Regions from separate parts of the Leclercia sp. LSNIH3 genome, predicted to be linked through region 1. Evidence: predicted binding sites of a transcription regulator. Region 1 holds the regulator's gene; the other holds the start of a gene.

What was found. Region 1 encodes PurR, which represses purine synthesis genes. Its sites were predicted from a motif close to CANGCAAACGTTTGCNTG; they were not measured.
Region 2: a site for PurR is predicted at 1,888-1,905, ahead of gcvT (glycine cleavage system aminomethyltransferase GcvT). Genes of this name have one in related genera too.

Annotation. Positions count from the first base shown of each region.
Region 1 covers NZ_CP026387.1:335,740-338,862, forward strand. The annotation lists gene C3F35_RS01640 (MFS transporter) at 1-667, opposite strand, end outside; gene cydH (cytochrome bd-I oxidase subunit CydH) at 832-921, opposite strand; gene purR (HTH-type transcriptional repressor PurR) at 1,217-2,242, shown strand; gene punR (DNA-binding transcriptional activator PunR) at 2,239-3,123, opposite strand, start outside.
Region 2 covers NZ_CP026387.1:3,263,989-3,267,111, reverse strand. The annotation lists gene gcvP (aminomethyl-transferring glycine dehydrogenase) at 1-165, opposite strand, end outside; gene gcvH (glycine cleavage system protein GcvH) at 291-680, opposite strand; gene gcvT (glycine cleavage system aminomethyltransferase GcvT) at 704-1,798, opposite strand; gene ubiI (FAD-dependent 2-octaprenylphenol hydroxylase) at 2,405-3,123, opposite strand, start outside.

The DNA of each region.
Region 1 (3,123 bases):
AAGTATAAAGAGTGAACATCGCACCGGCACCCAGGACGGTGGTCAGCAGGGCTGATAACACCTGTGGACGCAGCAGGACCGCCAGCTCTTTGCGCACTTCCGGCTTTTCACCCGCACCGCCAGAAGGCAGAGAGAAGAACAACGCCATCATCGACACCACGCCCAGCAGCGCGGTGGCCAGGAAGGACATGCGCCAGCCAATCGCCTCACCCATCCAGGTTGCGGCAGGCACGCCGCCAATATTGGCGATGGTCAGCCCCATAAACATGGTGGCTACGGCGCTGGCCTGCTTATGCTTTGGCACCACGCTGGCTGCCACCACCGATCCGAGGCCAAAGAATGCGCCATGGTTCAGGCTGGTCAGAATACGTGACAGCATCAGGGTGGTGTAGTCCGGGGAGAGCGCCGACAGCACGTTGCCGACAGTAAAGATCGCCATCAGGAAGATCAGGGCGTTACGGCGGCCCCGATGCGACAGCAGCAGCGTCATCAGCGGTGCCCCCACCATCACCCCGATGGCATAGGCGCTGATCAGCATACCTGCCGCGGGAATAGAAACATCTACCCCTCGGGCGATAACCGGCAGCAGACCCATCGGCGAAAATTCGGTGGTACCAATACCAAAGGCACCGATGGCAAGGGCCAGCAGCGGAAAATTGATTCTCATACTTCAACTCCAGACACCGTGTCGTCGGGCGACACAGAACAATGAAGGCGAAAGCATGACATCAATCACAAAAAATGAGAAGTTAACAATTTAGCAAAAGATTTTTGCAGGGCGCGTAACAATCAGCGTAAAGGAACGAGGGAGAGCTGCCTCTCCCGCATCAATCAGTGCAGTGCCGCAACCAGACCGCTGGCGACAATCAGACTCAGAACAATAATGGTGGTAATCAGCGAAAACTTAAGATCGGTACTCATCAATTTTTCTCCTTTTAATCACCCTATGAAGAGTGAGCCTGCTCATTTTTACACAGTTCAGGGTAAAAATCTTGCTGGATTTAGATTGATATCGTTTTTTGCTCTTCCCCTTTTGGCCAAGATAAGACAAAATTCCACGCTAAATTTATTAGCGTACCGGCCATTGACCCCCTCCTGACGTCCTGTGTCGTTTTCCCGGCGTACCGCAATTCAAATTGCGCAATTAGGGCGAGTGAAGGCAAACGTTTACCTACCGGTTTTTCAGGAGCTTAGATATGGTCTGGAGTGACATCTGATGGCAACAATTAAAGACGTGGCGAAACGCGCAAACGTTTCCACTACAACCGTATCACATGTTATTAACAAAACCCGCTTTGTCGCGGAAGAGACCCGAAATAATGTCTGGGCGGCCATTAAAGAGCTGCATTACTCACCTAGCGCCGTGGCCCGCAGTCTGAAGGTCAATCACACGAAATCGATCGGCCTGCTGGCGACCAGCAGCGAAGCGCCCTATTTCGCAGAAATCATTGAAGCGGTAGAGAAGAACTGCTTCCAGAAAGGCTACACCCTTATCCTCGGCAACGCGTGGAACAGCCTCGAAAAACAGCGGGCTTATCTGTCGATGATGGCGCAAAAGCGCGTCGATGGTCTGCTGGTGATGTGTTCCGAATACCCAGAATCGCTGCTGTCTATGCTGGAAGAGTATCGCAATATTCCTATGGTGGTGATGGACTGGGGCGAAGCGAAGGCCGACTTCACCGACTCGGTGATCGATAACGCCTTTGAAGGCGGCTACATGGCCGGTCGTTACCTCATCGAACGCGGTCACCGCGAAATCGGCGTGATCCCGGGCGCGCTGGAGCGCAACACCGGTGCCGGCCGTCTGGCGGGCTTTATGAAAGCCATGGAAGAAGCGTTGATTACCGTGCCAGAGAGCTGGATCGTGCAGGGCGACTTTGAACCGGAGTCCGGCTACCGCGCAATGCAGCAGATCCTCTCCCAAAGCCCGCGCCCTACTGCCATCTTCTGTGGCGGGGATATTATGGCCATGGGTGCGCTCTGTGCCGCCGATGAGATGGGCCTGCGCGTCCCGCAGGACGTTTCGCTGATCGGGTATGATAACGTGCGCAACGCGCGCTTCTTTACCCCGGCGTTGACCACCATCCACCAGCCAAAAGATTCGCTGGGGGAGACCGCCTTCAACATGCTGCTGGACCGTATCGTCAACAAGCGCGAAGAGTCCCAGTCAATTGAAGTGCATCCGCGCCTGATTGAACGCCGTTCCGTTGCGGATGGTCCGTTCCGCGACTATCGCCGTTAATCTTCTCCGGGAGCCAGCACCTCTGGCTCCCGCAGCCACTCCCTGTTCATCGTTTCACTGTCTCCCAGATAATCCAGCAGCCATTCCAGGGCCGGTGACATATCGTTTTGTTGCCAGGTCAGGCAGCACGCCGCATCCGGGAAGGGATTCTCCAGCGCCAGCTCTACCCATTTCCCGCTGGCTATTTGCGGGCGGGCAAAATGAACCGGCACCATGCCCACGCACAATCCTGCCGAGAGGCATGTGGCGGACGATTCCCAGTCCGGCGCGACAATTCGCCGCTGGTTATCAAGCAGCCAGGTGATCCGTTTCGGCAGTGAGCGGGAGGTATCTTCTCGTACCAGCGACGGCCAGTTGCGCAGAATATCGTCGCTGATCGGCCCGTCCAGAGCAGCCAGAGGATGATGGCTGGCCACCACGCAGCACCAGCTCAGCATTCCCATATCGCGGAACGCATAGCGGCCACCTACCGGGATCGCCTGCGTGGCACCTATCGCCATCTCAACCCTGCCGTCTGCCAGCGCATCCCAGACGCCGTTGAAGACCTCCTGAGAAACCCGCAGCTCAACGTCAGAAAAGTGGCGGTAAAAATCGACAATCATCTGGCGGGTGCGCTCGGGACGAACAATGTTGTCCACCGCAATAGAGATATGCCCCCGCCAGCCATTGGCGATCTGCTGACACTGTTCGCGGGTGATCTGCATTTTTTTGATAACAGACCGCCCCTCTTTCAGAAACCACAGCCCGGCCGGGGTGAGAACCACATCGCGATGGCGACGCTCAAACAGCGGCACTGCCAGCCACTCCTCCAGTTGACGCACGGTATAGCTGATGGCTGAAGGTACGCGATGCAACTCCTGCGCAGCACCGCTGAAACTGCC
Region 2 (3,123 bases), 1.9 Mb from region 1:
CGGGGTGGCGAGCTGAATATCCTTTGGCACGATCTGCGAAATCAGTGCGTTTAACGAATCCGCGCCAACCGTCTTCAGCATCTCCTGCTGTTGCTGAGCATCCGGCCCAATGTGACGTTCAATGAAGGCGCCACGGTTTTCAAGCTGGCTTAAAGTCTGTGTCATGAGCGATGGTTCCTGAAACGTGCAGTGAATGTGTTTTCTCCCTCTCCCTAAGGGAGAGGGCTGGGGTGAAGGTGTCGTCTGTTCCCCTCACCCTACCCTCTCCCCACAGGGGAGAGGGAAAAGGCTTATTCGTCTTCCAGTAATGCTTCGTACGCGGTCGCATCCAGCAGCGAGGCAACCTGCGCTTCGTCGCTGGCTTTGATCTTAAAGATCCAGCCGCCTTCATACGGTTCGCTGTTAACCAGTTCCGGGGAGTCGCTCAGCGCGTCGTTTACCGCAACGATTTCACCGCTCACCGGGGCATAGATATCAGAAGCGGCTTTTACCGACTCGGCCACTGCGCAGTCATCGCCCGCGCTTACGGTCGCGCCAACGTCGGGCAGATCTACAAACACCATGTCACCCAACAGCTCCTGGGCGTGTTCGGTGATGCCCACGGTATAAGTACCGTCGGCTTCTTTGCGCAGCCACTCGTGTTCTTTGCTGTATTTCAGTTCTGCTGGCACATTGCTCATTGAATTTCTCCTGATAAAAATGATTAGGCGACCGGCTTACCGGCGCGAACAAAAATCGGTTTGGTCACGCGGACCGGCATTTCGCGGTTGCGGATCTGCACCACGGCAGTCTCGCCAATACCCGCCGGCACACGTGCCAGAGCAATACTGTAACCCAGCGTCGGTGAGAAGGTGCCGCTGGTGATAATGCCTTCGCAGTGGTTGCCATTGGCATCGGTGAAACGCACCGGCAGCTCGCCGCGCAGCACGCCTTTCTCGGTCATCACCAGGCCAACAAGCTGTTCGGTGCCCTTCTCACGCTGCTGCTCCAGCACCTCACGACCGATAAAGTCGCGATCGGCCGGTTCCCACGCGATGGTCCAGCCCATATTGGCCGCCAGCGGAGAGACGCCTTCGTCCATCTCCTGGCCGTACAAATTCATGCCCGCTTCCAGACGCAGCGTGTCGCGCGCGCCCAGACCGGCTGGCTTAACGCCCGCTTCCACCAGAGCACGCCAGAAGTCGGCCGCTTTTTCGTTCGGCATCGCAATTTCATAGCCCGCTTCACCGGTGTAACCGGTGGTAGCCACAAACAGATCGCCCGTCTGCACGCCAAAGAACGGCTTCATGCCGTCGGTGGCCTGGCGCTGTTCATCGCTGAACAGTGACGCGGCTTTCGCCTGCGCGTTCGGCCCTTGCACCGCAATCAGCGACAGGTCATCACGCACGGTGATGTCGATGGCATAAGGTTCAGCGTGTTGGGTGATCCAGGCGAGGTCTTTTTCACGGGTGGCAGAGTTAACAACGAGGCGGAAGAAATCATCGGAGAGGTAATAGACGATCAGGTCGTCAATCACGCCGCCCGAGGCATTCAGCATGCCGGAATAGAGCGCTTTGCCCGGCTTCGTGAGCTTCGCCACGTCGTTCGCCAGCAGATAACGCAGAAAATCCCGGGTGCGGCTGCCGTGCAGATCGACAATGGTCATATGCGAGACGTCGAACATACCGGCATCGGTGCGCACCGCATGATGCTCATCAATCTGCGAACCGTAATGCAGCGGCATCATCCAGCCATGGAAATCGACCATGCGAGCACCGCATAAGGTGTGTTGTTCGTACAAAGGCGTCTGTTGAGCCATCTTATCCTCGTTGAATGAGCAGGGCTGTCATGCGTTTTATGCTGAAAAATTCACCATAAAACCCGGCATCGGCATCACTCCCGGACACCGACGCAAACGTTCTCTTTTACCTGAACTTACCACTGAAAACGGTGGTTAACCATAAGGAAAAACGGGCCATCACATTAGCTTATGGTCAAAAATGCCAACAAAGCGTACAGAGTTATTCACTACAAAAATGCGAAACATTCCGCACAAACGCAAAGCCGGGAAGATGGGATTCAGCACAGGGTGATATTTAGTGCGGAAAAATGCGCGAAATTTCCGTCACATAAAAATCGACAGATTAGATTATCTAATGCGAAAAAGTCGGTGAAATTAGATTATTTCAAACGAAGGAATTCCCCCGGCCCGCAGGCCGGGAGAATAAAGTGTGACGGGGGTCAAATAGACAACGTCATTCAGGTTGCAGTACAAAAATGCTGACAACGTTTTTGAACAACGCTGGCACTGGCCTTAAAGGGGCGAGGCCGGGTAACGTGGCAAGCCTCAGCATCCCCAGACGCTCACTCTGGTCAGTAAGCAGACGCAGCCAACGCAGAGGCAACCTGAAGGATGCAGTATGTTTTAGCGCAGCCAGTCCGGCAGATCGTTAAGACCCATCGCCTGACGCAGGAGCTGTGGCTTAACACCCGGGAGGGTATCAGCCAGCTTCAGGCCGAGGTCGCGCAGCAGTTTTTTCGCCGGGTTGGCACCGGCAAACAGCTCGCGAAAGCCCTGCATGCCTGCCAGCATCATGGCCGCACTGTGTTTACGGCTGCGCTCGTACCGGCGCAGATAAAGATGCTGGCCGATGTCCTTGCCGTCACGCTGTAAGCGACGAAGTTCGCTCACCAGCTCGGCAGCATCCATAAAGCCCAGGTTAACTCCCTGCCCGGCCAGCGGATGAATGGTGTGTGCAGCGTCACCCACCAGCGCCAGACGATGCGCCGCGAACTGGCGCGCATAGCGACCGGTTAACGGGAACACCTGCCGCTCGCTTTCGACGGCGCAAAGTCCCAGTCGGTTATCGAAGGCCATGCACAGAGCCTGATTGAACTCGTCGGCTGATGCCTCCTGCATCTGCTGCGCCTTCTCGGGTGAAAGCGACCAGACGATCGAGCAAAGGTGCGGATCGCTGAGAGGCAGGAAAGCGAGAATGCCATCATTGTGGAAAATCTGCCGGGCCACGGCCTGATGCGGCTCCACGGTGCGAATGGTAGCCACCAGCGCATGGTGGCGGTAGTCCCAGTACGTCAGCGGAATGTCGGCTTTGTTACGCAGCCAGGAGTTTGCCCCGTCGGCCC